DNA from 4 places in the Dyella sp. GSA-30 genome. Region 4 is predicted to be linked to each of the others. Evidence: predicted binding sites of a transcription regulator. Region 4 holds the regulator's gene; each other region holds the start of a gene.
The links. Region 4 encodes FliA, which starts transcription of late flagellar genes. Its sites were predicted from a motif close to TAAAGTTTNNCNNNCNNNGGCCGATAA; they were not measured.
Positions count from the first base shown of each region.

Region 1: the regulator FliA is predicted to act here: its motif matches at 4,067-4,093, upstream of QMG46_RS14360 (GGDEF domain-containing protein).
Region 2: the regulator FliA is predicted to act here: its motif matches at 1,545-1,571, upstream of QMG46_RS23145 (methyl-accepting chemotaxis protein).
Region 3: the regulator FliA is predicted to act here: its motif matches at 2,021-2,047, upstream of QMG46_RS04530 (methyl-accepting chemotaxis protein).

Region 1 is NZ_AP027042.1:3,262,968-3,270,290, forward strand. It holds gene QMG46_RS14350 (hypothetical protein) at 1-491, shown strand, start outside; gene QMG46_RS14355 (MFS transporter) at 857-2,140, shown strand; gene QMG46_RS14360 (GGDEF domain-containing protein) at 2,187-4,016, opposite strand; gene QMG46_RS14365 (ZrgA family zinc uptake protein) at 4,277-4,810, shown strand; gene QMG46_RS14370 (ABC transporter ATP-binding protein) at 4,828-5,517, shown strand; gene QMG46_RS14375 (ABC transporter permease) at 5,514-6,776, shown strand; gene QMG46_RS14380 (DUF3299 domain-containing protein) at 6,773-7,323, shown strand, end outside.
Region 2 is NZ_AP027042.1:5,379,790-5,387,112, reverse strand. It holds gene QMG46_RS23155 (HpcH/HpaI aldolase/citrate lyase family protein) at 1-476, shown strand, start outside; gene QMG46_RS23150 (LysR substrate-binding domain-containing protein) at 473-1,363, opposite strand; gene QMG46_RS23145 (methyl-accepting chemotaxis protein) at 1,643-3,286, shown strand; gene QMG46_RS23140 (hypothetical protein) at 3,346-4,185, opposite strand; gene QMG46_RS23135 (hypothetical protein) at 4,211-4,348, opposite strand; gene lexA (transcriptional repressor LexA) at 4,567-5,178, shown strand; gene imuA (translesion DNA synthesis-associated protein ImuA) at 5,178-5,795, shown strand; gene QMG46_RS23120 (Y-family DNA polymerase) at 5,806-7,209, shown strand; gene QMG46_RS23115 (error-prone DNA polymerase) at 7,206-7,323, shown strand, end outside.
Region 3 is NZ_AP027042.1:1,010,983-1,018,305, reverse strand. It holds gene QMG46_RS04535 (SDR family oxidoreductase) at 1-109, shown strand, start outside; gene QMG46_RS04530 (methyl-accepting chemotaxis protein) at 266-1,924, opposite strand; gene QMG46_RS04525 (quinone oxidoreductase family protein) at 2,138-3,106, opposite strand; gene QMG46_RS04520 (hypothetical protein) at 3,165-3,485, opposite strand; gene QMG46_RS04515 (PA0069 family radical SAM protein) at 3,611-4,693, shown strand; gene QMG46_RS04510 (alpha/beta fold hydrolase) at 4,960-5,781, shown strand; gene QMG46_RS04505 (hypothetical protein) at 5,946-7,323, opposite strand, start outside.
Region 4 is NZ_AP027042.1:4,988,373-4,995,695, forward strand. It holds gene motD (flagellar motor protein MotD) at 1-681, opposite strand, end outside; gene QMG46_RS21500 (flagellar motor protein) at 678-1,418, opposite strand; gene QMG46_RS21505 (chemotaxis protein CheA) at 1,422-3,293, opposite strand; gene QMG46_RS21510 (protein phosphatase CheZ) at 3,308-3,949, opposite strand; gene cheY (chemotaxis response regulator CheY) at 3,946-4,353, opposite strand; gene QMG46_RS21520 (RNA polymerase sigma factor FliA) at 4,433-5,209, opposite strand; gene QMG46_RS21525 (MinD/ParA family protein) at 5,206-6,138, opposite strand; gene flhF (flagellar biosynthesis GTPase FlhF) at 6,186-7,323, opposite strand, start outside.

The sequences.
Region 1 (7,323 bases), 1.7 Mb from region 4:
ATGAGACTTGGAGCAAAGGTTTTGAAAGGTTCAAAGAAAGGCCGGGGGCAGTCTGTAGGACCTGTTTGCTCCTGTGGTATGCCGTTCAGGCGTTGAAGATGAGTGATCCTTATAAAGTTTCCACTGTTGCGGAGGCTATGACTAAATACGGGATGGCGTTTGAGTCCATGAGTACTAGTGAGGCATTTTATCAGTCCATGGCCTGGGTTGGATATGATAACTGTAGGTATCATGGATCTTCGCCATGCGCTGATCTTATTAAAAAATGGCGCGCAAACGGAGCTATTTCCATTAACGAAGTAGATGGAGTTACGTCAGAATCAAAGTTTCCGTGGATGCTGGATTTTATGAGAGGTTCAATTTTTGAAAGGGAAGAAAAATTCGATCTCGCGATAAAATTCTACAGATTGGCAAAAATGACTGTGCCACCTTGGTCTTCTGAGGCTAGAAGTGTTGTGGAGAAAATAAATTACTTATTGAATAACAATTAAAATATGAATGGGCATAGTGCTTTGGACGTGAGGCCACCGGTTTGGAGTGACAGAGCGATTTAGAGTTCAAACGATACTTAGCAGATATTTTTGGTGCAAGACGGCCCCTCTGCTGATGGGCCGGCGCGTCCTTGACTGATGCCGACGGCCTGTGACGAAGAGCAATGTCTTTATCACATGGATATCTTCAGGAGCTAGATGATATGTAAGGGCGTGCTGCACGACGTAGATGAGAGTCAAGCATTGCTGGATGTGGCGGACTCGGGATGACCTAGTCTCGATATATGAGTCAATAGCATAAAGACTATAAAGATTATTCAATTGAAGCATGGTGCGTGCCTATTTAGCATGATCAACCATTCTTCATGCAAGGCCTCGCTGTCATGCAGTACGCCACACGCCCCAAGCTGGCTGTCGAGCCCGCTCAGGAGCCGCTCGAAACCCTGACCGGGCCGTTGACCTTCCTGTTTGCGCTAGCCGTTGGCGTAATCATCGTGAATCTTTCGGCTGCACAGCCACTTACGGGGCCGGTGGGGCAGGCATTGCATCTACCGTCATCGTGGACCGGGTTGGTGGCGATGTTGCCGCAGTTGGGCTATGCGGTAGGCATGTTGTTTCTGGTGCCGCTAGCGGACCTGTTTGAGAACAGGCGTTTGACGGTGGTGACCTTGAGCTGTTGCGCGCTGATGCTTGGTCTGGCGGCGATTGCGCCAACCGCTCCGTGGTTCCTGTTTGCCGTGTGCATCGCTGGCGCAACGTCGTGCGCAATCCAGATTCTGGTGCCGCTGGCGGCGGCGATGGCGCATCCGGATCGTCGTGGCACGGCGGTCGGTAATGTAATGAGCGGGGTGATGATCGGCATTCTGTTGTCGCGGCCACTGGCGAGCACGGTGGCGGGGAGCTTTGGCTGGCGTTCGTTTTACGGTCTGCTGGCGGTGATGAATGCCGTGTTGGCTTTTGCCCTGTTTCGCTGGCTGCCGCAGCGGCATCCTGAGCGTGTCAGTTCGTATCGGGCCTTGATGGCCTCCTTGGTCACGCTGTGGAAGCGCGAGCCGGTGCTGCGCCGCTATTCGCTTTCTGCGGCGATCGGCATGAGTGCATTCACCGCGTTCTGGACGGCAGTGGGTTTGCGGTTGGTGCAGCAGCCGTTTGGACTGAGTGCGCATGGCGTGGCGCTGTTCGCGTTTGCGGGCGTGGCGGGAACGGTGGTTGCGCCTATTGCGGGGCGTATCGGTGACCGCGGTTACAGCGTGGCTGGGATGCCGGTTGCGCATGCGATCATGGTTCTGGGCGTGTTGGTTGCCGCGATGGCGGGAGCCGGCTGGTTTGGGTTTTCGCTTGATGCGCACCCGATGCTTGCATTGGGGGCGTTGGTGCTTGCGGCTATCGTTATCGATGCCGGGGCCATTGGCGATCAGACGCTTGGGCGGCGTGCGGTGAATATGTTGGATCCGGCAGCGCGCAGTCGATTGAATGGGTTGTTTGTCGGCGTATTTTTTGTGGGTGGTGGTGCGGGGGCGCTGGCCGCGGGCGCTGCCTGGGCGGCTGCGGGCTGGAGCGGGGTGTGCGTGCTTTGCCTTGTGCTGTGCGCGCTGGCGTTTGCGTTGGATATTGTTTCCCGGCGGGCTATGTTGGCCTCGCGGATTTAGAGCGGTTGCGAATGCACGATTGCGCTGTGGTTGGTCGCGTATCCGCTCAGGGCTCGATGTCGATCGGCCCACCAGGCGCTTCGCTGATCGCCAACACATGCATATCGGCTCGATAGCGGTCCACATGAAAGCCGTCCGACTGCCGCTTGGCCGTCCGCTTGGCCTGGGCAGCCAGGCTGGCGACGCTTTCGGCTTCGCTGGGGAAATCGTCGACGATGGCTACGGCGCCGACCGAGACGGTGGTCAGCGGAAAGAAGCGCAGGTTGCCGTGGCGGTCTTCGGCTTCGATCCCGCCGCGTAGCCGGTCGACATCGTCGAACAAGGTGGCGGCCATGGTGTTGAAGCGCTCGCGCATCTGCCGGCAGCGTTCTTCCCAATCGTTGCTCTGGAACAGCACGATGAAATCGTCGCCGCCGATATGCCCGACGAAGTCGCTGTCCTGGCGCAGGTCGCCGGTCAGGGCGCTGGCCAGCAGCCGGATCATTTCGTCGCCGCGGAAATAGCCGTAGTGATCGTTGAAGGGCTTGAAGAAGTCCAGGTCGAAATAGGTCGTCACGAACGGCCGTCGCGCCTGCAACAGGCGCTCGAGATGTTCGGTAACCGGGATATTGCCGGGCAGGAAGGTCAAGGGGTTGGCATAGCGCGCCGCTTCGACGCGAATTTCGGTGACTCGGCGCACCAGTGATTCGCCGGTGCCCAGGCCGAGATACATGCCGCCACGCGTGATGATGAAACCGTCGCTCAGATAACGCTGGTCTTCGCCGCGCAGGATGTCGGCCATGCTTTGCAGTGATTGTTCGGCATCGCAAAGCAGGGGCGCGTCGTTCATGAACGCGGTACAGACCTTGCGTGCGAACAACTCGCGCGCGAACGGCTGGGCCATCCGTTCGGTGAAATGGCGGCGATTGATGATGCCCACGGGCCTGCCTTGGTCGACCACGGCAATGGCGTGCAGACGCTCATGCAAGGAGAAGATCGCCGCCACGTGGTCGTTGTTCTGCGCCAGCGATACGGCCGGCGCTTCGATCAACAAGTGCTCCGCCTTGAGCGGGCGCGCGGTGACCGGGCCGCTTAAACTGGGTGGCACGACGACATCCGGATCAGTGACGGCATCGATGTATTGCCGGCTCACCTGGACGATCGGCACCGGCGCGGGACGAGCAATCAGAAAGCCTTGCGCATAGGGGATGCGAAGTTCGCGCAGCATGCGCAGGTCGTCAGCATCTTCGACACCTTCGCCGACCAGGTCCGCGCCGAGGGTTTCGGCCACGGTGCAAAGCGCACGCACGATGGCCAGCTTCTCCGCGCTGCGCGAAAGGCCGTTGATCAGGTAGCGGTCGATTTTTACCACCTCCGGATGAATCTCGTTCCACATCTCGAAGTTGGAATGGCCGTTACCGAAATCGTCCAGCGCGATGCGGATGCCGCTGGCGCGCAGGTAACCCAGGCTGTGCGCGAGCTTGGCCGCATCCTCGACGATGTCGCGTTCGGTCAGTTCGATGGTGACGCGGCTGAGGTCGAAGCCCGGCACGGTCAAGGCGTCGATCACGTCTTCGGGCCTGACGCCGGCTTGCAGGATGGCATGCGCGCTGAGGTTGATCAGCAGGCGACCACCAACGCCGGTTTGCGCAAACTGGTTGACGATGCAGCGCGCGGCGCCGAGTTCGAAATCGGCCAGGCGGCCACGCGCCCGCGCCAGGTCCAACAGATCGATCGGCGTCAGTGCCGTGCCGGCCAGGACGGAACGTATCAGCCCTTCGTGCGCCACGACCGCATGCGTTTCGATATGTACGACCGGCTGGAAATGGGCGGTCAGCGCATCGGACGCCAGCGCCTGGTCAAGCAGCGATCGTTCTCGCTCAGCGGCGTCGGACATGGCTTTGATCATCACAAGGCTGCTCTCGGAAAGCGCAGAACTGGCAGATTTCATCGGCGCTTCGGGCGGAAACTTGACGTCGGCGACCGGCCGACGTTGCAGCGCGACATGATGCGTCTGCTTATGTGGCAAACGGATGTCAAACGCCCAAGATTTCATGACAGTGCCGGCTACGACCCCTGCCAGAAGTCGTGTGTCCTCGGGTGCCGTTGCGGCCTATGATCGTTATGTTATAACGTTACTTATTAGCCGGAGCCGCCATGAAACTTGTCCTGTCGCTAACCGTCGGTCTGGTGCTGGCATCGGCCCTGGTGCCAGCTCCTGCCCAGACGGTGCGCCAGCAAGAAGCCCATGTGCACGGCACGACGACGGTGGATGTCGGGCTGGACGCGACGGTGCTGCAAGTCGTGCTGGATGCCCCAGCCATCAACATGCTCGGTTTCGAACACCCGCCGCACGATGGGCAGCAGAGCAAGCAGGTGGCCGATGTTCTCGCCGCCATGCGCGATCCAGCGCCCTGGTTGATTCCGGCGAGCGCGGCTGCCTGCGTGCTGACCCATAGCAGCGTGCAGGCGCGCGGGCTCGATCCAGCCGTGGTCACGCAAGGTCATGCGGATATCGATGCACGCTACGACTATCGCTGCACCCAGCCGGATCGGCTGGACCATATCGATATCCACCTGGCCGATCGTTACCCCGCGACGCATCGCCTTGTGGTCAATATCGTGTTGCCGCAAAAACAGGATCGGCAAGAGCTGGGGCAGGGCGAATACCGCGTGATGTTGGCACCGTGATTCCGTGGGGTGACGCGATGTTGCTGAGTTGCCTCGATCTGCGCTTTGGCTGGGACAAGAGCGATGTCATTGCCTTGTCGCGCTTCGAGGTCGCGCGCGGCGAGCGCGTTTTCGTCTGCGGTCCGAGCGGCAGTGGCAAAAGTACGTTGCTCAGTCTGCTGGCCGGAATTGCCGTACCGCGCGCAGGCCACGTGCGCGTCGAAGATACGGTGTTGTCCAGCTTGCCGGCTGCGGCACGCGATCGGTTTCGCGCCGATCATATCGGTTACATCTTTCAACAATTCAATCTGCTGCCGTATCTGGGCGTGCTCGACAACGTATTGCTGAGCTGCGCATTTTCGCCGCGACGCGAACAGCGTGCCGGCGGGCACGTGACCGCTCGCCTGGAAGCCATGCGTCTGCTCGCGGCGTTGGGCCTGGATGAAACGAGCCTGCGCAAACGCCGGGTGACCGAGCTGAGTGTGGGACAGCAGCAACGCGTCGCCGCCGCGCGTGCCTTGATCGGCAGTCCGGAGCTGATCATCGCCGACGAACCTACCTCGGCCCTGGACACCGATGCGCGCGATATCTTTCTTCGCCTGCTGCTCGCTGAATGCGAACGCGCCAGTAGCAGTCTGGTGTTCGTCAGTCACGACATGGCGCTCGCCCGCCATTTCGATCGGGTGATCAAGTTGAGCGCCCGCGCCATGCAACGGGAGCCGGCATGATGAGAGCCTTGGGCCTTGCGCTACGTAGTTTGCGGCAGCGGCGTGTCGCCGCGGTGCTTACGGTGGTCACTATCGCCTTGAGCGTATGGCTGCTACTGGGTGTCGAGCGATTGCGCCAGGATGCGCGCAGCAGTTTTGCCAGCACCGTATCGCGTACCGACTTGATCGTGGGCGCGCGTTCGGGGCCGGTGAACCTGTTGTTGTACTCGGTGTTCCATCTGGGCGATGCCACCAACAACGTGTCCTGGCAGAGCTACAAGGAAATCGCCGCGCTGCCCGAGGTTCGCTGGACCGTACCGATTTCCCTGGGCGATTCGCACCGCGGCTTTCGTGTCATGGGGACCACGGCGGAGTTTTTTCAACGCTATCGGTATGGCAGTGATCATGAGCTCGCGTTCGAGCAAGGCCACGCCTTTGGCGATCTTTACGATGCGGTCATCGGCGCTCAGGTAGCGCGCCAGTTGAATTACCACGTTGGGCAATCGCTGGTGATCGCTCACGGCTTCGGCGGGATGCGGCAGATGCTGCATGCCGATAAGCCCTTTCGCGTGGCTGGCGTGCTCGCGCCGACCGGTACACCGGTCGATGCGAGCGTCATCGTGAGCCTGCAGGCCATCGAAGCGATTCACGTCGACTGGCAGTCGGGCATGCGTCTTCCGGGGCAGGCGGTCAGCGCGGATCAGGCGCGTGGCATGGACCTGACGCCGACGTCGATCACGGCATTCCTGGTCGGACTCAACTCACGGCTTTCGTCGTTCGCGGTACAACGCGCGGTCAACGAATACACCCAGGAACCCTTGCAGGCGATCTTGCCCGGCGTCGCGCTCAGCCAGCTCTGGGGCCTCGTCGGTGCTGCCGAGGGCGCATTGCGTGCGATCAGTGCGATGGTCGTGCTGGTCGGCTTGTGCGGCATGCTGACCGCACTGTTGACGACGCTCAACGAACGTCGACGGGAAATGGCGATCCTGCGTGCGGTCGGCGCTTCGGCAAGAACGGTATTTCTGCTGCTGGTGCTCGAAGCAGGGCTGCTTGCAGTGGCGGGAATTGTGCTGGGTGTGGCGCTCATGTACGTAACGCTGTTCGTCCTGCACGGTTTTCTTGCCGCTCAACTCGGACTCAACCTGAGCCTTGGGTTTCCTGGCGCCAACGAATGGCTGTTGATCGCTGCCGTGATCGCCGCGGCACTGCTTGCCGGTTGCCTCCCTGCGTGGATTGCCTATCGCCGTTCGCTTGCCGACGGTTTGCAGGTGCACTTGTGAGGAAGCTTGTTCTCATTGCGATCGTTGCGCTGGTCGGATGTGCCCGCCAGTCCGGCGACGAAGCAGGTCCCGCTACTGCGGGAACCAGTGCGCAAGCGATATTGGCGCGTGCCGAAGCGAGCGCGCAAGCCGGCCGCCAGCAGCGTGCCAAGGCCATCGCCGATGGCACGCTGGCAGCACAGGCGGTGGCTGCCTCGCGAGGCATCGAGCCGTCTGATGGGCTGGCTCCAGGCACGCTTGGCGATGCGGATGACGACGGTTACGCCGAGCTGGAATGGACACGGATGATGCCCAAGGAAGACTACGACCAGCTGCAGCATGCGCCGCCGGTCGTGCATATCGGCAACAAGCAGGGCAAGCAGATCGGCACGTTGCACACGATCCCCGCACTGGCTGGTCGAAAGGTTCGGCTGTCCGGCTATGTCGTGCCGCTCGCTTCGGACGATCAGAACCGCATGACCGAGTTCTTTTTCGTGCCGTTCTATGGCGCCTGCATCCACGTGCCGCCACCGCCGCCGAACATGATGGTGCACGTAGTGCTCGCACA
Region 2 (7,323 bases), 390 kb from region 4:
AGACGCCCGCGGCGATCTTCGAACTGGGAACCTATCGCGATGTCTCGCATCGTCTGTTCGGTTTGACCTGGGGTGCGGAAGATCTGTCTTCGGCGATCGGTGCCGTCGCAGTGCGCGAGGCAGGGCGATTTACTTCACCTTATGAGCTGGTGCGATCGCTGTCGCTGTTTGCCGCGCATGCAGCAGGCGTGCCGGCGATTGAAACGGTGCATCCCGATTTTACGGATCTCGAACGTCTTTCAGCGGTGGCGACGCGCGCCGCACAGGATGGTTTTACCGGCATGATGGCCATTCACCCCGCGCAGCTCGATACCATCCATCGCGCGTTCGAGCCTTCCGAGCAGGCGCTGGCGCGTGCTCGCGCTATCGTGGCCGCCTTTGCAGAAAACCCGCAGGCTGGCGCGGTGTCGTTACGGGGCGAGATGGTCGATGCACCGCATCTGAAGCTTGCACAACGGATGCTGGATCAGCGCTAGCCCAGGTTGGCCAGCAGCCAGTTGGAAAACTCCCTCACCTTGCTGTCTTTCGCACTGTTGGTGGGCGTGACCAGGTGATAACCCAGGTCGCGTCTCAGCACCGGAGCGCACGGGATGATCAGGCGGCCTTCGCGCAGATCGTCTTCCACGTAGTTCTTCTGCAGGATGGCGATACCACTGCCTTCGATGGCGAAGCGATGCACGATGCCCAGGTCCTCGAACGAAGTCAGTTGCTTGAGCGCGTTTTCGTCGTCCACGCCGGCGCAGCTGAACCAGTCGGGCCAGTCGTTGACGCGTGCGTGGGTCTGCAATAAGGGCTTGCCGACCAGGTCCCGCGCTGTCTTCAGATGCAGCGCTTTTGCCAAGGCCTTGGTGCAGACCGGGATGAGCTCGTCGGCGAACAGCAGGTGGCTGGTCAGCCCTTTCCAGCGGCCGCGACCGTAACGGATGCCTATGTCGATATCCTGATTTTCGAAATCGACCAGGCTCGCGCCGGATACCGAGACCAGCCGCAGATCGATATGTGGAAACTGTCGGCTGAAAGCGGGCAGGCGTGGTGTCAGCCAGCGGCTGAGCAGCAGCGGATAGCCTTTGATCGTAAGCGTCGTGCGCGGCGACACAGCAGCGCTGAAGCTGGCGGTTGCCCTGCGCACATCATCGAACGCGGCATGCAGCGTTTCCGCATAGGCCGCGGCGTTGGGCGTCAGCTCCAACTGGTTGCTTTTGCGTTCGAAAAGCTTCGCGCCGAAGTACTCCTCGAGGACCGCAATCTGGTGGCTGATCGCCCCCTGGGTAACGTTGAGCTCACGCGCGGCCTTGGTGAAATTCAGATGGCGCGATGCGGCCTCGAATGCCAGCAGGGGGTTGAGCGGGGGCAGCGAACGCATCGGTCATCTCGGTGGACGTGAATCGTGTGATGAGTATAGGCGTGCACGAAATCCTTGAAATCTTGCTACGCCGCATAGCGAAATCCCCCCTATTCGTCATCCCGGCCTGCGCCGGGATGACGAATAGGGGGAACCGGGGTTATTCGGATGAGCCGGTCTCGCCACTGGCCATTTGGCCTATCAAGATTTTTCGATCCCCCGCCGATAGCCCCCCCATGGCCGGACGATAACCGGTCTAAGTACGGGTAGTAGGCAGTAGGCATGACAGGGGCAAAATCTATGAAGACCATGAAATCGCGCTTTGCCGCGATCCTGGGCGTGGTTGCTATCGGGCTGGTGGCACTCACGGTCTTTGCCTCTTTGCAAAGCCGGTCGACATTATTGGCCGAGCGTAAGCAAAACCTGCGCGGCTATATCGACGCCGGGCAGGCCATTATCGATCGCTATGTGGCGCTGGAATCGTCCGGCAAGCTCAGTCGCGCCGATGCACAGCGCCAGGCGATGGACGAACTGCGCGCGATGCGTTGGGACAACGGCACCGGGTACTTCTTCCTGATCGATTCCGGGCCGGTGATGCTGATGCATCCGGTATCGCCCAAGATGGTCGGCAGTAATGTGGGCGATAAGAAAGACACCAACGGCAAGGAACTGTTTCGCGCCATGGTGGCGCTCGACAAGCGCGAGGGCCATGGTTTTATCGACTACACCTGGCCCAAGCCCGACGGCAAGGGCGCGCTGCCGAAGATCAGCTACGTCAGCATGACGCCGGCCTGGGACTGGCATCTGGGCACGGGTGTGTACATCGAAGATGTGCAACAGGCCTTCTACCGTGTGCTGCTGGAGTTCGGCGCGTTCGCCGCGCTGGTGGCCTTGCTGGTTTTCGGTGTGGTGCTGATCGCGGTGCGTGGCGTGGGCCGCAGCATCGGCGGCGAGCCGCACATGGCCATGGCGATGGCGCAGCGCATTGCCGACGGCGATGTGCGTGCGCATGGCGATGAGTCGTTCCATGAAGGCAGCGTGCTGCATACGCTCGCCGGGATGCGGCAGCGCCTGGCCGATATCGTCAGCGACGTGCGCCAGGGTGCCGACATCGTGCGTAGCGGCGCCGAGCAGATCTCCCAGGGCAACGACGATCTTTCGCAACGCACGCAGGAGCAGGCCGCGGGGCTGGAAGAAACCGCATCGTCGATGGAAGAGCTGACCGCGACGGTGCGCCAGAATGCCGATAACGCCAGCGCCGCCAATCAGCTGGCGCGCGATGCTCGCGACGAAGCGCGCCAGGGCGGCGACGTCGTGGCCAAGGCCGTGCACGCGATGGACGAGATCGGCGACTCGAGCCGGCGCATCGGCGATATCGTCGGCCTTATCGACGAGATCGCTTTCCAGACCAACCTGCTCGCGCTCAACGCAGCGGTGGAAGCGGCGCGTGCCGGCGAGCAAGGGCGAGGTTTTGCAGTCGTAGCCACCGAGGTACGTAACCTGGCCCAGCGCAGTGCATCGGCGGCGCGCGAGATCAAGGTGTTGATTCACGACAGTGCCGAGAAGGTCGAAAGCGGCAGCCGACTGGTCAGTCACTCAGGCAGGGCGTTGCAGGACATTCTTGCCAGCGTCAGCAAGGTGTCGGACATCGTTGCGGAGATCGCGGCGGCAAGCCAGGAACAATCGGCCGGCATCGAGCAGGTCAATCGCGCCGTGCTGCAGATGGACGAAACCACGCAGCAGAATGCTGCGTTGGTGGAAGAGGCCGCCGCGGCCAGCCGCGCGATGCGCGAGCAGGCCGACCATCTGGCCAGCCGGGTGGCGTTCTTTCAGCTGGCCGAATCATCCTCGCCAGTATCAGTATCTGACATGGCCCGACAACGCGAAGAGCGTTGGCGCGATGCCGGCGCCATGGACATGCGCGGCGGTTTTGCCTCGGCGTAACGCCGGGCAAAAAAGAGCCGGGCATATAACCCGGCTCCTGGCTTTTTACATGCTGCAGATCAGCGCCGCAATGCGCGCGGATACGCCCGCAGATGATAGACACGGTGCACATGTCCGGCGCCCAGCCAGCCACCCACGGCCGCTGTTACCAGGCCGATCAGCAGGCCGCACACCAAGGCCCATAAGCCGGCGGCGAGATTGTGCGCGGTGCGGTCGGCGGTACTTTTCGCATCCGCGCGGGCCGCGTTCGTTTCAGCCGATAGCCCGGCCAGCGTCTGCGCGGCGGCGGCATGCGTTACGCCCGCATTGGCCGAGAACAGGCTCGCTGCTGTTTCATCCTTGCCTGCGAGCAGCGCCGCGACGATAGGCATCGTCGCACCGTGATCGCGTGACGCGGGCAGTCGCGATGCGATATTGGCGTCGAGTACGGCTACCGAGCCGTCTCCCATCAAGGCTGCATGGGTATCGGTACCGCCTTGCATGGGACCGTGCTCATCGTGCCCCATCGACATGCCGTTATGCGCATGCATGGCACCGGCCAGTCCCAGGGCAAGCCACAGCATGGATGCGGTGACCGACAGCCCCCATACGGCGACGCCGTGCAGGCTGCCGATGGTCTGGTCGTCATGGGCGTCGAACCAACTGGTAAACAAGCCGCCGACAAACAGCGAGGCGGCCCATACCAGCACGATCCAGATGCCGCTGCCGATACCCACGGCCTTGGCTGCGCCGCCCATGTGGTCGGCGTCGAATGAGGAAAATCCCATCGCCAAGCCGGCGAGATAGAGCAGGGCTGCTACGCCGGTGGCCACCAGCCAGCCGGCAAAGACAGCGCGAAAGTTCATGGCCCGCCAGGTGGCGGGATCGTCATTGAGCGATGCAATGGCAACGTCGGTCATCGTGAGTTCTCCTTGGCGGTGGCGATCAGGCACAACCGCGTAACAGGCCGATCAGGATGAGCACCGGTAGCGGTACGCCCAACAGCCAGAGCAGGACGTAACCGATCCCGCCCTTGCTTTTCGCCGGTCCGATCGAATCGGTAGGTTTCTGTGTCGTATTCATGGCCCCTCTCTCTATGCGTGAAAAGCGTCGTGGCTTGTTAAGTACGCTCCGCACGGTGACCGAGCTGTGCAATTCATGCGTCGCAGGCGATGACATAACGGGGTAGTTCAATTGCCTGGCAGGGGTGCCCAGGGCACTCCCGAGCCTGCAGGGCGAAGACGATGCAAGCTAAATCAACGGGTTATATGGCGCGCTCGGAATTTACTAAAATTAGTAACATGAGCCCGACACCCATCCAGCAACGCCTCCTGCAGTATCTGCGCCGGCATATCGCCGACCATGGCTATCCGCCTTCGCAGATGGAGATGGCCGCTGCCCTCGGCCTCAAGCAGAACCGTTCGGCGCGTTTGCATCTGGAAGCGCTGGCGCGCCTGGGTTTGATCGAGCTGATCGATGGCACGGCGCGAGGGGTGCGATTGATCGAGCCGACACAGGATGCATCGCGCGTCTTGCAGGTACCCTTGCTGGGCCGTGTCGCCGCTGGCCGGCCGATCGGTTCGGATACCGACGTGCAACGACATGTCACGCTCGATCCCGGGCTGTTTCGCCTGAAGCCCGATTACCTGCTCGAAGTCGTCGGCGATTCGATGTTGCTCGATGGCATCCTCCCGCACGATCTGATCGGCGTGCAGCGCGCATCCACGGCGCGCAATGGGCAGATCGTGGTGGCGCGCATCGATGGCGAATTCACCGTCAAGCGTTGGGAGCGCCATGGCGGCGCCATTCGCCTGCTGCCGCGCAATCCGTCCTATGCGCCGATCGAGGTCGACCCGCGCACGAATGATTTTGCCCTGGAAGGCCTGTTCGCCGGTTTGATCAGGCCGGCGTGATGGGCCAGGTCGTTGCCATCGACAGCCTGCTCGATGCGCGCCGCATCTGGCGCGGGCAACCGCATGCGCGTGCGCCATCGCAGCAACCTACCGGGTGGGCGGCGCTCGACGATGCGCTGCCCAACGGCGGCTGGCCCGAGTCGGCGCTGAGCGAACTGCTGTTGCCGCTCGATGGCGTGGGCGAGTTGCGCCTGTTATGGCCGACCCTGGCGCGTCTTTCGCAGGCGCACGACGCCGGCATGATCGTGCTGATCGCACCGCCGTATATGCCGTTTGCCACGGCATGGGCGAATGCCGGCGTGCGCATGCGCCAGGTGCAGGTGATTCGCGCCGATACGCGCGATGTGTTGTGGGCCGCCGAGCAGTGCCTGCGTTCGGCCGCTTGCGCGGCGGTGCTGTGCTGGCCGCAGCAAGCGGACGATCGCGCCTTGCGACGTTTGCATCTGGCGGCCGAAACCGGACAGTGCCTGGGTTTTGCCATGCGCCCTGCCAGTGCTTCGGCGAATCCGTCGCCGGCTGCCTTGCGCATCGCCATCGATGCGCAGCCGGCGCAATTGCGCGTGCTCAAGTGCCGTGGCGGCAATCCGCCCACATCGCCCATTCCGTTTGCAGGATGAGGGCCGGCCGATGTTGTGGGCATGCATTCTCTTGCCGCAGCTGGCGCTCGATGGCGTCGTACGTCGGCACGCCACGCCGGATAAACCGCTGGCTTTGATTGCGGGACCGGCGCAGCGGCGTGTCCTGCGCAGCGTCAACGAAGCGGCCAAAGCTGTCGGGTTGCGCGCCGGTCAGCCTTTGAGTGTGGCGCAGGCGATCTGCGCGCGTTTCGATGCGGTCGATTACGACGCGGCCGATGTCGATCACTGGCACGATTTTCTCGCTGCATGGGCGTATCGCTACGGCTCCCTGGTCAGCCGCGAATTTCCCGCCGCCTTGCTGATCGAAGTAGAAGCCAGCTTCCGGCTATTCGGTCCCTGGTCGCGCCTGGAAGCGCAGATGCGCGAGGATCTGCGCGAGCTTGGGTTTCGTCATCGCATCGTGCTCGCGCCTCATCCCTGGGCGGCCCGCGTGCTGGCCAATGTGCACGACGGCGTGGCCATTACCGCTCATCCGTTGCAGCAGGCACTCGATCAGTTGCCGATAGCGCGCTGCGGTTTGCCCGGCGATGTCGCGACCAGCCTTGCACGGATGGGGCTCCGTCATCTGCATCAGGTCTTTGCGCTGCCGCGCGCTGCATTGGGCCGGCGCATCGGTGAGCAGGCGCTCGATCACCTGGATCGTTTGCGCGGCGAGCTGGCGACACCCTTGCGCTACTTCCAGCCATCGGACGCGTTCGAGTCGCGGATCGAATTCAACTACGAGGTCAGCTCCAGCCAGTCCCTGCTGTTCCCCTTGCGTCGTCTCACCTCCGATCTGGGCATGTACCTGGCAGGTCGCGATGGCGGCGTGCAACGTTTCCTGTTGCGCTTTTCGCACGAGCGCGGCGCAGCTACTGAGTTGCCGATCGGCCTGCTTGCGGCCGAACGCGATCCTGCGATGCTGTTCGAAGTGGCGCGCAGTCGACTCGAACAACTGCAACTGCCTGCGCCCGTACGCATGATGGAACTGCTGGCGCATCAGCTGCCGCCCTTCGTTCCGGCCGGACGCGATCTGTTCGACACGCGACCGCAACAGGCGATGCCGTGGGAGCAACTACGCGAACGCTTGCGTGCACGGCTGGGCGATGAGGCTGTACATGGCGTGGCCATGCGCGCCGACCATCGGCCCGAGCGTGCATGGCAAACCGCCGAAGCCCATATCGATGCGATGCCGCAGTTACCACGCCCGGGATGGTTGCTGGCGCAGCCAATTCCCCTGCGCGACACGCGTCTACGCATTCTTGCCGGCCCTGAGCGCATCGAAAGCGGTTGGTGGGATGGCGATGTACGCCGCGATTATTACGTCGTCGAAACCAGCCAGGGCCAACGTGCCTGGGCGTTTCGCCCGCCAGGCGAACAAGGTGCGTTCATGTTGCACGGATGGTTTGCATGAATACGGAACTGCCCGATTACGCCGAACTGCATTGCCTGTCCGCCTTCAGCTTCCAGCGTGGCGCGTCGATTGCGATGGAGTTGTTCGAGCGCGCCGCGGCACTGGGCTACAAGG
Region 3 (7,323 bases), 1.5 Mb from region 4:
ACCGGTTGCCGAAGGTGCGGAAGGTATTGTTTGGGCTGCGTGTCTATCGCCGCAGCAGGGCAATTTGAATGGGCGGTTTTTTCGGGACAAGCAACCGATTGCTTGGTGAACAAACCGTCACCTCTCCTAACATCGTCATTCCGGCGTAGGCCGGAATCTACCTCTCAGTCTGTCGCTTGTCAGGCAACCTTTCTTAAACGGAAACGCGGAGGAGTAGATTCCGGCCTGCGCCGGAATGACGGGTGAGAAGTGGCCGCGAAACGGGTCAGGCCAAGGCGGCCTCACCCACAAACGCACCACGCATGCCGACCTCAACCGTGCGCTTCGCGTCTGCCACTTTCTCGGCGCCAGGCGCATCCCCATCAATGGTGAAATACCCCATCTGCCGGTGCAGCGCATCGGCCTGATCCTGCATCGACTTGGCCGCAGCCGCCGCCTCTTCCACCAGCGCCGCGTTCTCCTGCGTCACCTGGTCGATCTGCGTGATGGCGATATTGACCTGATCGACACCCGCCGACTGCTCCTGACTGGCAGCGGCAATCTCGGCCACGATATCCGTCACCCGTTTCACACCGCCGACAATGGCCTGCAACGCCTCAGCCGATTGCGCCACTAGCATCTCGCCCACTTCGACGCGCTCGGTACTCTCGGCAATCAATCGTTTGATATCACGCGATGCCGCGCCACTCGATTGCGCCAGGCGCCGCACCTCGGTCGCCACGACACCAAATCCGCGGCCATGCTCACCCGCACGCGCTGCCTCGACCGCGGCATTGAGCGCCAGCAGATTGGTCTGGAAGGCGATCTCGTCGATCAGACCAACGATGTCGGCGATCTTGCGGCTGGACTCGCCGATATTCGCCATGGCCTGCATGACCTCTTCGGCCACTGCACCACCGCGCTCGGCCTGTTCGCGCGCGGCACGGGTCAGCTGGTCGGCTTGCAATGCATTTTCCGCATTCTGTTTAACCGTCGCAGTCATCTCTTCCATGGAAGCGGCAGTTTCTTCCAGGCTCGATGCCTGCTCCTGCGTGCGCTGCGACAGATCATCGTTACCTTGCGCGAGCTGCTGGGAATTCAATGTCACCATGCCGGCACCGCGCTGCACCTCGGCCACGATATCGGCCAGGCGACCGCGCATGCGATAGAGCGCGTCGAGCAGGCTGCCATCCGGGAACGCCAAGCCGGCTTCGGCACGCAAGTCACCGTCGGCAATACGCGTCGCGATCTTTACCGCATGCGAAGGCTCGCCGCCGATCGTCGCCTTGATGCTGCGCATCGACAGCCAGACCATCAGCACCACCACGAAGGCGATGCCGCCCGCGCGCAGCAGACTCTTGATCAACTGCGCATGGAAGGCCGCATCGATCTGATCGAAATAGGCACCCGTGGCGAAATGGATATCCCAGGGCTGATACCACTGTGAGTAGCTGATCTTCGCTTTCTGTTCCTTCGTCGTGGGGATCAACTGCACATAACGCGTCATCGCATGACCGTCTTTCAGGTCCGCGGTCATCATGGCGGCGTAGTGGTGAAAACCCTTGGCATCGGCATCGTCGCGAATGCTCTTGCCGATGTCGCTGCCGCGCAGCGGATGCATCAGCAGCTTCACGTCCGAATCGAAGGCGAATACATAGCCGGTGCCGCCGTCCCAGCGCATCGCCTGAATTTCGCGCAGCGCGGCCTTGCGTGCATCCGCATCGCTCATGTCGCCCTTGACGGCACGCTGGCGATAGTCGTCCGCGATCGCCACCGCGCTCTCGACCTGCTGATGCAGGCTGTCGCCAAGCGCCGCCATCTGTACGTCGCGACCCTCGATACCGGAAATAACGGTCAACCCGATCAATCCGGCCACTACGGTCAGCATCACCATCCACACACGCGTGTTGAGCGTGGTGCGGCCGAACCAGTTGAACATACCCATGGCTTCCCCCGTGACTTATAACGGCGACGCTTTCGACCTCTCATGTGGGCCCCGTGAGGGTCCGGATGGATCATTAGTGGTCGTCGCTTAGCGGGGTTAACGGCTCTGGATCGAAATTCTTTACGTGGCCATTTGGCCTATGGCAGGGCGTTTTCCCTGCCTAGACAATAATTTGTGCGGCAAGCAGAAACCTGCGAATCGCCTGTCTCCGCGTCAGCTGGCAAGCGTCAGCAGCACCTTGCCGATGGCCGCCCGGCTCTCGATAAAGGCATGAGCATCCTTGCCGTCGCGTATCGGAAAACGTGCAGCGATCTGCGGCTGCACGGTGCCCCGGCGCACCAGCTCGAACAGCGCGTTCGCACGCTCTCGCCGAATGGAGCCGCTGGTCAGCACGTTCCATAGATCGCCGCCGGTAAGCGTCAGCGAGCGATCCATCAACAGGCGCGGATCGACCGGATCGGGATCGCCCGCCGCCATGCCATAGAACACCACGGTACCGCCGATGCGGGTTGCCGTGAGGCTATCGCCCAAGGTGCGCCCAACCGAGTCGTACACCACGTCCGCACCGCGACCTTCGGTCAAGGTATGGACTGCCGGTACCAGCTCGGCATAGTCAATCGCCAGCACCGCACCGGCAGCCAGCACGGCCTCGCGCTTGACCGTGGACGAAGCGATACCCACGACTTTCGCGCCCATCGCCTTGAGCATCTGCGTCAGCAACAAACCCACGCCGCCGGCCGCCGCGTGAACTACCGCGACATCGCCCGCCTTGACGCTGTAGCTGTCGCGTACCAGATACTGCGCTGTCAGCCCCTGCAGCAAAACCGCAGCAGCCGTGTCGGCATCGATATCCGCCGGCAGGGGAATCAGCTTGTCGATATCGACCGCGACCAGCTCGGCATTGGCGTACGGCATATCCGCAAAACCCACGCGCGTGCCGACCGGGAACAAAGTGTCGCCTTCAGCCGCCTGCTCGATAACGCCGGCGCCTTCGTAACCGAGGATCCACGGCGCCTGGCCGCTCAAATGATAGTTGCCGTTGCGCCGGTACACGTCGGCAAAGTTCAGCCCCGCGCACTGCATGCGCACCAGCGCCTGGTGCGGCGCAGGCACCGGATCGGGCCGCTCGGCCCAATGCAGAACGTCGGGACCGCCGAAATGGTTGAAGATCAGTGCGTGCATGGGGAGACCTGGTGCCGTCGAGCAGGCTATTAGACCACCACGCACCCTGCCGTAGCCGTCAGAGACCCAGCAGCTTCATCAGTATCAAGACGCCTATCGTGGTGATCGCGGTCGACACGATGCTGATGATGGCGGCCTTCTTGAAGGTCGTCGCCAGGATCCACTGATAGATCAGTGTTGCCGCAATAAAGCTGACGATAAATTCGAGTGGCGACGCCAGATGCAGATGCTCAAGCGCCCCGGTCACCAGGGAGCAGAGAAAGATGGCGAAAACCACCGAGCCCAGCCCGGCCTTGTTGGCGCCCAGGAGGCGGGCCATATACATGACTGGCGCGATGATCAGCACCGCCAGCACAACGAGTATCAGCCAGAATTTCACGCCCCTGCTCCCTTGAACGATCCATCGCAAGATATTGTAATGTCGATGATTTCTATTATCTCGTCAACTCGGATGGGGCAAGGCATGTCTCCGCCGGTGAGACCGCGGGCGCGCACACTGAGCCCATGAACGAGCCTCCTCGCGCCCTCAAAGGCCGGGGCGCCGCCTCCAATCCGGAGGGGCGCTTCGAGTCGATCCGCCACCATGTCGAAGACGATGGTTGGCAACACGCCCTGCTGGACGAAACCCAGCCGCGTCCGCGCACCGAGGTGACTGAAGAGCGCGCGCGCAGCGTCATCAGCCACAACGACTCGCCCGACATCCATTTCAGCCAGGCATTGAATCCCTACCGCGGCTGCGAGCACGGCTGCATCTACTGCTATGCGCGCCCATCGCATAGCTATCTGAATCTCTCGCCCGGGCTCGATTTCGAAACCAAGCTACGCGCCAAGAGCAACCTGGCCGAGGTGCTACGGCTGGAGCTGGCCAAGCCCGGCTACAAGATCAGCGCAATCAATATCGGCAGCAATACCGATCCCTATCAACCGGTGGAGCGCCGCTGGCGGCTGACGCGCGCTGCGCTGGAGGTGCTGGCCGAATGCCATCACCCTTGCACCATCGTCACCAAGAACGCGCTGATCGAACGCGACATCGACATCCTCGCATCGATGGCACGCGAAAACCTAATCCACGTGCTTGTCTCGATCAACTCGCTGGACAATCACCTCGCCGCCAAACTGGAACCGCGCGCCAGCGCACCGCATCGGCGTATCAAGACGATTGCCGCCCTGACCGAGGCCGGTGTACCGACCGGCGTGCTGGTGGCGCCGATCATCCCCGCGCTTAACGACCGTGATATGGAAGCCGTGCTGGAACAAGCCGCGGCTGCCGGTGCTCGCCGCGCCGGCTTCACCACCGTGCGCCTGCCCTATGAACTGAAAGCCCTGTTCCGCGAATGGCTGGCCCTGCATTTCCCCCAGCGCGCCGAGCACGTCATGAGCCTGATCCAGCAGATGCATGGCGGCAAGGATTACAAAGCGGATTTCGCCACGCGCATGCGCGGTGAAGGCGTGTTTGCACAGATGATCAAGAAGCGCTTCGACGTCGCCTGCCGCAAGCACGGTTTCAACCAGGCCTATGAGTTGAAGCTTGATACATCCCGCTTTGTGCCGCCACGGGAGCCTTCGGCGCAGGGGCAGCTGTTTTAAATGAGATAGCGTTCTTCAGCCAGTCTGTTTCATCCCTGCAACAGGTCGCAACATAATCGCGCACGACAGACTCGCGAACTGCCTAAGCTGTTCTCTGCGTGGCGAATCGTCGACTATCTCCGTTCGCCCCCCGCTGCACGACACGATAACGCCGTGTTTGCTATGCCTGTCATTTTCTTGTGCCCCAATACTGGCGTGGCGGTCGTAGGGCCATGGGGCGCAATTCATCTTTCTCCACCACCACGCAAGCTTGAAGGAGCGAAACGATGAGCAGCATCACGACGAAAGACGGGACCAGGATCGCCTATAAGGATTGGGGCAAGGGGCAGCCGATTCTGTTCTCGCACGGCTGGCCGCTGGCCGGCGATGCATGGGATGCGCAGATGCTTTTCTTCGGCCAGCAAGGCTATCGGGTGATCGCCCATGATCGACGCGGGCATGGGGCGTCCGATCAACCTTGGGACGGCAACAACATGGACCAGTACGCCGACGATCTGGCCGAGCTGATCGAGAAGCTCGACCTGAAAGACCTGGTCATGATCGGCCACTCGACCGGCGGTGGCGAAGTGGCGCATTACATTGGGCGTCATGGCACCAGCCGTGTCGCGAAGGTCGTACTGGTAGGCGCCGTGCCTCCCCTGATGCTAAAGACCGACGCCAATCCGGAAGGCACGCCCCTGGAAGTGTTCGACGGCATCCGCAAAGGGACGGGAGGCGATCGCTCGCAGTTCTTCCGCGACCTGTCGATCCCGTTCTACGGATTCAACCGCGAGGGCGCCAAGATCAACGAAGGCCTGCGCGACACCTTCTGGCTGATGGGTATGCAGGGCGGCATCAAGGGCGAGTACGACTGCATCCATGAATTTTCAGAAGTCGATTACACCGACGACCTGAAGAAGATCGACAAGCCCACCCTGGTGATTCATGGCGACGACGACCAGATCGTGCCGATCGCCGCAGCGGGTGCCAAGACAGCGAAGATCGTCAAGGACGCAACCTTCAAGATCTACAAGGGCAGCCCGCATGGCCTGGCGCAGACGCAGGCCGATCAGTTCAACCAGGACGTGCTGGCCTTTATCAAAGGCTGATTGACTCGGTGCCGCTCGCTTTAGTGCGAGCGCCATTTTTCGCTCGTCATCCCGGCGCAGGCCGGGATCCATTCCTCAGGCCTCGCTCGTCAGACGACATATGGCAAGCATCCACGCTAAGGAGTAGATCCCGGCCTGCGCCGGGATGACGAATAGGAGGAGCTTCAGTTTTGATTAGCAAGAAACGCATGCGGCCGATGCTGTAGCGACCGCCAGCCGGTGCGCCCCAGATACACCATCACCAAACCCATCACCGCCCAGACAGCCGTAACGGCCAACGCGACATAGTCGATATTCGGATGCAGCGAGTCGTCCTTGGCGAGGACTGGCAACACGCAGCCCGCATTGAGCAGCACGATCATCATTAGCGTTCCCACCACAAACATCCAGGCCTGCGGCGGCCGCCCACCGATGACACGTAACAACACGGCCGGCAGCAAAGCCACGCTGCACAGCTGTGCGGCAGCGATGGATACGATAATGGCGGCGTCGACATGCAGATAAAGAGCGCCGGCAATCATCGCCACGGCAAGCCCGATCTGCCAACGCATCGGCAAACTCAACGAAGCCCGTAGAAACTCCCTTTTCACCTTCGCTGCGTCGCCAAGGCCCGGCATCAAGGCCAGCAGCGGCAGCTCGGTATTGGTCTTGCGCCAGCGTTGCGAGAAGCGAGCGATGGTAACGATGCTGATAAGCGCCGTGCCGTAGATCGCTAAGGACGCTCCGAGTGGCAGCGCAATGTGAGTTAGTGCTCCGGACAGGCTGACTTTGCTATCCAGGCCGATCATCAGAACGACTGCAGCCAGAATAATCAACAAGAAGGAGAACTGCGCGGCTGTCAACAACAGGCCTCGCCATGTCTTGGGCATATAGAAGCCGCCAAGGGCAACACGTATCGTTTGCAGCGGCGCATTCGGTCCCACCTTCCTGAGGTCCGCCTTGGCCAGCATCCACGCCGGTTGCTGGCTCAGGGTCTCCTTGCTGAAGGCAGTACCAAACGTCCCCCAGCTATTTTCGCCGATACGACGGAACTGCATCACCATCGGGCTGCGCATGCTTTGCTGAAGCATGCCATGCGTACGCATCAACTGGCGCCAGCGGTAGGCAATCAAGAGCGCGAGCACCAGAGTCAACGGCAGCGCCCAGCTCAGAAACTCCGGTTGCGACGGCCCAGGAATGTCGACGACGCGCCGTGCACCGATCATCAATGCAGGCAGCAAGCCCATCGGCGAGGCGAAATAACGCGGCAGCCACGCGAAGAGCAAGCCACCCAGCACGCATAAGGCCATCACAACGGCGATAGCCAAGGCGTGGCCGCCGAGCAAGCTCAGAGCTATCGCGGGCAGCGCGATGCAGAGCGCGGCATACAGAACGAGGCTAGCGACAATGTTTGTCGGCAATTGCGGTATGCGCAGATCGCGTGCATCCATCGCCATCAGCAGCATGTGCGAGACAAAGAATGCCCACACGTAAACCATGCCGAAGCCGATCGCCCCGATGGCATCGGTGATGGCCCCTTCCTTGTTCTTGTTGAAGATCAAT
Region 4 (7,323 bases):
GCCCTTGTCGGCGAACAGGCGCGCCACGCTCGCTGCGCGTGCCGCGGACAGCTCCCAGTTGGACGGATACAAGGCCGTGTTGATCGGCTTGTCGTCGGTATAGCCCTCGACGCGCAGCGGATTGGGGAACGGCGAGAGGATCGCGCCGATCCGGCTCAGTACATCATCGGCGGAACTCGAAAGCTTGGCCACGCCGCTGGGAAACAGGATATCGGTGCGTATCTCGATCTCGAGATAGCTCTCCGTGCGACGCATGGTGATCAGGCTCTTGTCGATCAACGGCTGCAGCGCGTGCTGCACCTCGCCCTGAATCTGTTCGAGGTTGTGCTGTTGCGCTCCGCCGGTGCGCTGCACGGTCGGCTGTTCGCCCTTTCCGGGTGTGGGCTGACGACGCAGCGGCAGTTCGATACGGCGTGCCGACGATGTGGCCGTCGACGATGCACCGGCATCGGGCACCGGCGCCAGTACGGACGGCGTGCGGCTCGGGGTCGCTTCCAGTCGCTTGCTGTTGCCGTTGAAGGCTTCGATGATCGACTGAGACAGCACGCGGTACTTGCCCTCGTTTACCGCGGACATGGCATACATGACCACGAAGAACGCAAGCAGCAACGTAATCAGGTCGCCGTACGGAATCGCCCAGCGTTCGTGATTGACGTGCTCTTCGTGACGACGGCGTCTCATTGCAGATAACCCTGCAACTTGCTTTCGATCTGGCGTGGGTTATCACCCTGCGCGATCGATACCAGGCCTTCGATCACGATCTCGCGCATTTCGCTTTGCTTGTGCACCAGCCCTTTCAGACGCGCCGCCATCGGCAGCATCAGCAGGTTGGCCAGGCCGATGCCATAGATGGTGGCAACGAACGCGGCGGCAATGCCATGGCCGAGCTTGCTCGGGTCGGCCAGGTTCTGCATCACCGCCATCAGGCCCATCACCGCGCCGATGATGCCGAGCGTCGGCGAATACGTCCCCGCGTTTTCGAACACCTTGCTGGCATCCAGGTCGATCTGTTCGCGCGTGCCCAGCTCGACTTCCAGCACGCCGCGAATCGCTTCGGGTTCGCTGCCATCGACCAGCAACTGCAGGCCCTTGCGCACAAAGCTGTCCTGCTCGGCGTTGATCTGCGGCTCAAGACCCAGCAGCCCCTGGCGACGCGACAGCTCGCTCCAGCCGACGATGCGACTGATCAGATCGGCCGGTTGATGACGCGGCGGCTTGTAGACCATGGGCAGCATGCCACCGGCGCGCTTGAGCACCTTGCCTGGCGTCTGCACCAGCAAGGCGGCGATGGTGCCGAGGAATACGATCACGAAAGCAGCCGGATTCCACAGTGCCTCGAGCGTCGATCCCTTGAGGATCGTACCGATCGCGATCACCGCGAAGGCGAGGATGGTTCCGATGATGCTGACCAGATCCATGACTTAAGCCGTTTCCTTCAAAGCGGTTGAAAGCAGTGCGCCGCCCTCGTCGGCCAGACCGGCCAGATCGAGCACCAGTGCCAGCCGTCCGTCGCCGGTCACGGTCGCACCGGCAATACCGGGCGTGTCGGCGAACAAGGGACCAAGCGGTTTGACCATGACGTCTTCGCGACCGATCACCGCGTGCACCAGGCAGCCGATGCGTTGATGACCGATGTGCACCACCACGACCTGGCGTGGCGGCGCAGCGCCGTGCGCACGTGCCCATGCGGACAGATCGCCCAACGGCAACGCACGGCCGCGATGTGCGGCGACACGACGCCCATCCAGCCATTGATCCTGGCCTGCGGAAAGTTCGAATACTTCACTGACGTTGCTCAACGGCAGCGCAAACAGACGGTCACCCACGCCGACCATCAGCACGCGCTGGATCGCCAGCGTCAGCGGCACGGCCAGTTCCAGCTCACTGCCCTGGCCGAGCTTGGAGCGCACCTGCAAGGTGCCGCCGAGCTCGATGATGCGTGTCTTCACCACGTCCATGCCGACGCCGCGGCCGGAGATGTCCGAAACCGTCGCTGCCGTGCTGAAGCCGGGGCGGAAGATCAATTCCAGCGATTCGACTTCGCTCAGGCGCGCGGCCTGATCTTCGTCGATAACGCCCTTCTCCACCGCCTTGGTCCGCAACACCTGCGGATTCATACCGCGGCCGTCGTCGGAAACGATGATGACGATCCGCTCGCCACGCTGGCTGGCCGAAAGCCGCACACGCCCCTTGCGCGGCTTGCCGGCGCGTTCGCGATCCTCTGGCATTTCCAGGCCGTGATCGACCGCATTACGCAACAAATGCACGAGCGGATCGGCGAGTGCTTCGACCAGGCCACGATCGAGATCGGTGTCTTCGCCCTCGGTCACCAGCTCGATCTCTTTGCCGAGCTGACGCGCGAGATCGCGCACGATGCGTGGGAAGCGTTGAAACAGGCGCCCTACCGGCTGCATGCGCATGCCCAGTACCGCGCCTTGCAAATCATCGGCGACACGATCGAGATCGCCCGCCGCCACTTCCAGAGTTTCGTCGCCGCTGCGCGAGGCAAGGCTCAGCAGGCGGTTACGTACCAGCACGAGTTCGCCGGCGCGATTGACCAGATCGTCGAGACGACCGGTATCGACACGCACGGTTTGCTCGGCCTGTACCGGAGCACGCGCAGGCGATTTCGGTGTGGGCTCAGCGACCGGCGGTGCTGCAACAGCCACCGGAGGCGGTGCCACTGCCGTGGGTGCCGCGCCCTTGCCATGCAGGCTGTCGAGCAGTGCCTCGAATTCATCGTCGCTGATTGCGGTCGATGCGGCGGGCGCGGGCGCAGGCGCCCCCGGTGCACCATTGCGGCCGTACAAACTATCCAGCAACGCCTCGAACTCGCTGTCGTCGATCGCGCCGCCTTCTTCCGTCAGTGCGGGCATCGGCGCTGCAACCGGCGCGGGTGCGGGCGCATGCGCTACGCCGCTTTGCAGGCGACGCAACAGGCTGGCAGCCGGCGCCGGCAAGGTGTCGCCTGAGCTCATCGCATCCATCTGCACGTTGAGCAGATCGAGCGCTTCGAGCAAGGCATCCATCTGCGCCGAGTCGAGCACCACTACGCCGTTGCGCGCTTCGTTGAGCAGATCCTCGGCCTGATGGCACAACTGCACCATCGGGTCGATAGCCAGGAAGCCGGCGCCGCCCTTGACGGTGTGAAACGCGCGAAAGACCGCATTGAGCAGTTCGGCATCGCGCGGCGACGCTTCCAGCTCAACCAGCTGTTCGCTCAAGCGTTGCAGCAACTCCCTGGCTTCGACCAGGAAGTCATCGCGCAGCTCATCGTCCAAGGGTGAAGACATCCGCTTGAGTTCCTTTAGAAACCGAATTCGCTAAGCAGACGATCAGCCTCGTCCTGGCTGTTGACCTTGGCCGCTGCAGCAGGCGCTTCGCCACCAGCCAATGCACCGGTGAGGCGAACCAGTTCCAGCAGGGACGATTCCACGCTACCGATAAAATGCGCGACCTTCTTGATGCGCTGACCGGAAAGATCCTGCCAGGACTGCGCTAGCACCATGTCGTTCAGACCATCGCGACTCGCGGCGGCAAATTCACGCGCCTGACGCGCCAGCACGGCACCGGCTTCGTTCTCGTCGCTCCACGCGAGGATTTCGATCGCGTTGGCTTCCAGCGCTTCGGCCTGCGGACGCATGCGTTCGGCGAAATCGAGGCTGCGATGCGCGGCCTGCGAACTCATTTCCAGTACATCGAGCAGGTTCTTGCGCGCATCGGCGACGCTATCGGGTACGCCTTCCAATGCCAGGTCGCTGCCGAGGCGGCGTACCGCTTCGTGCAGGTCGCGCGCCAGCAGGCCCAAGGCGCGGAACAGATGCTGTTCACGCTGGCGTGCCAGCGCATCGAGCGCCAGTTCGAAATCGGCGCGGTCGGCACTGTTGAGCAGCTGCTGCAGCTCGGTCGGCAAGGCGGTCTCGGAAAGTAGCAACGAAGAGGTGCTCATGCGGTGGCTCCTTGCGCGGCGAGCCGCTCGAAGATTTTGTCGAGTTTTTCTTTCAGCGTGGCCGCGGTGAACGGCTTGACGATGTAGCCGTTCACGCCAGCCTGCGCGGCGGCGATGATCTGGTCGCGGTTGTTTTCCGCCGTCACCATCAGCACCGGCATGCCCTTCAACGAGGGCTCGGCGCGGATCGCGCGCAACAGGTCGATGCCGGTCATGTTGGGCATGTTCCAGTCGGTCACGACCAGGTCGAACGGCATCTCGCGCAGCATCGTCATGGCGTTATTGCCATCTTCGGCCTCCTGGATCAGCGGGTTGGAGAAACCCAGCTCGACCAGCAGGTTGCGCACGATGCGCCGCATGGTGGAAAAGTCGTCGACCACCAGGATTTTCATGTTCTTGTCCAACGGGAGGGCTCCGGCTTGTAGGTTGGGAACGGGGAATAAGGAACAGGGAACGGAAAAGAAGGTTGCGGATAGCTGGAGGTCAGCGGCGGCGCTCGACCCTCCCCGCTCCCCGTTCCCCATTTCCGGCGCCATCGCGCCAACCGGACATCCGTGCCCGTAACCGCACCAGCGCCTGGCCGTGGATCTGGCACACGCGCGATTCAGTAACGCCGAGCACGGCGCCGATTTCTTTCAGGTTCAATTCCTGTTCGTAGTACAGCGACATCACCAGCTGCTCGCGTTCGGGCAGGCCGGAGATCGAGTCGATCAGGGCCTCGCGCATGCCTTCCTGTTCGACGCGATCCTGCGGCTCCAGGCCATCCTGATCGACCACGTCCAGCGCAGCGCCGCCTTCGTCGTCATCCGGCGCGGTGAGGCTGAGCAGACGCGCGCTGGTCGCGTCGGCGAGAATCTGGTGGTACTCCTGCGCGGTGATGCCCATGCGCCGGATCACCTCGGCATCGATGGCATCAGCGCCGGTTTCGTTTTCGATCTGACGCACCACTTCGGTGACTTCGCGCAACTTGCGATGTACCGAGCGCGGCGTCCAGTCGGTCTTGCGCAACTCGTCGAGCATGGCGCCGCGGATGCGGATGCCGGCATAGGTCTCGAAGCTGGCCGAGCGATCGGTGGCGTAATTACGTGCGGCCTCGAGCAGGCCGATCATGCCCGCCTGCACCAGATCGTCCACGTCCACGCTCGACGGCAAACGCCCCATCAGGTGATAGGCGATACGCCGCACCAGAGGCGCGTGCTGACGCACCATGTCTTCGGTGCTCTCGCGTTGCAGTTGCAGATATTCGGAAGCCACGCTCATCTCGCCCACCCATCCCCTGCCAGGCTTGGCTCCAACGCCGCCTGACCACCAAAGAAGGCAATCCGGTCGTGGTTGGGGTACTCGGGTTCACCCCATGTATCGACCGCACCTGCCAATTGCTTGAATCCCTGTGCCGACCGGCTGCCCGGGGCGGCATCGACCACCGCGCACTGGCGCCGGATCGCCCGGCGCAGGTACTCGTCGTGCGGGATCATCCCCATGAAGTCGAGCGCGACGTCGAGGAACCGGTCGCTGACCCGAGAAAGCTTTTCATACAAGTGCTTAGCCTCGCCGGCATGGCGCACCATATTGGCCACCACGCGGTAGCGGCGTACCCCGAAGTCGCGGCTGAGCACCTTGATCAGGGCGTAGGCATCGGTCAGCGAGGCCGGCTCGTCACAGACCACCAGGATGACGTCGTCGGCCGCGGCCGCGAACATGGCCACGCTGTCGGAGACGCCCGCGGCGGTATCGACCAGCAGGTATTGGGGCGGGCGCACCAGTTCGTCGAAGGCGCGGATCACCGCCGCATGCTCGCCATTGCTCAGCTGGGCCAGGCGCCGCGCGCCCGAACCGGCCGGAATGATCTTCAGGCCATGCGGCGCAGTCACCGCCAGCTCGTCCAGCGTGCAGCTGCCGTCGAGCAGGTGACCGATATGCCGCGACGGCGTCAGGCCGAGCAGCACGTCGACATTGGCCAGGCCCATGTCCGCGTCGAGCAGCATGGTCTCGTGCCCAGCCATCGACAGCGCCATGCCCAGATTCACCGCGACGGTGGATTTGCCCACGCCGCCCTTGCCGCCGGCAATCGTGATCGCGCGAGTGCGCGGCCGCGGCACTGTCGAACTCAAACCCATCGCCTGATCTCCACGCAGATGTTCGCTGGCGTGCGCGTCGCGCGCACGCAGTGCCGCAAGGGCAGGAAACATCTGCCGCAATCCCCACGCCTGATTCATCGCTAAGGTTCCCATGGGGTTCAAGCGCTCGCCAGGCTGAGGCCGAAACGATCGGCCATGGTGGTGTCTTCGGTAGTGCCGCTGGATTTCAGCGCCTGCGCGGCACGGCAGACCAGTGCGCGCGCATCGGCGGCGGCAATGTCTTCAGGCACGCGCTGACCGTCGGTCACGTAGTCGAGCGGCAGGTGATGACGGATCAGCGTGGACAAGGCGCCACCAAGATTCGGTGTCTCGTCCAGCTTGGTCAGAATGCATGCCTGCGGCTTCAGCGGCAGGTAGGCGCGAATGGTGGCGTCCAGAGCCTGTGCCTGCGTGTTGGCGGCCATCGCCACGCACACGCGCACGTCGCCTACGTCGTGCAGCAGCTCCATCTGCTGCTGCAGACGCGGATCGTTACCCGCCACACCGGCGGTGTCGACCAGCACGGCCTGGCGACCGCGCAATGAAGTAAGTACCTGGCGCAGGCTGACCGCGTCATGCGCGGGGAATACGCGCACGCCGAGCAGGCGACCGTAGTGTTCGAGTTGCGCGGCGGCACCGATGCGATAGTTGTCGGTACTGATCAGTGCGACCTGGCCGGCGCCATGACGCAGGACGGCGCGCGCAGCCAGTTTGGCGATGGTGGTGGTCTTGCCGACGCCGGTCGGGCCGACCAGTGCGATCACGCCACCGGTCGCCGCCAGATCGCGGCCACTCACCGCAAGGCTGCGGCTCAGTACGCCCAACGGCAGGTAGCGCGCCTGTTCGGCACTGATCTGATCGGGGAGTTCATCGATCAACTTGCGCGCGACATCGGCTTCGATACCGAGCCGGGTCAGATCGCGCAGGATGCGCGCGCGCAGCGGATGGCGGCGCTCCATATCGTTCCAGGCCAGACTCGACAGCTGCGTTTCGAGCATCGAACGCAAGTCGCCCAGTTCGGCACGCATCCGGGCGCTGTCCTGCGCGGCGCGTTCGAGCATGGATTGAATCGGTGCCGGCTCGACGCGCGGTGTGGGCTGCGCTTGTGCGACAGTTTCATAGGACTGCTGCGGCTCGGGACGCGCAACACGTTCCTGCGCCACGCTGATATCGCGCAACGCTGGCTGGCCGCGAGGCGCATCGTCGACCTCGGCGTGTGCGGATGCCGTCGCCGCCGGCTGCGTCACCGGTGCAGCC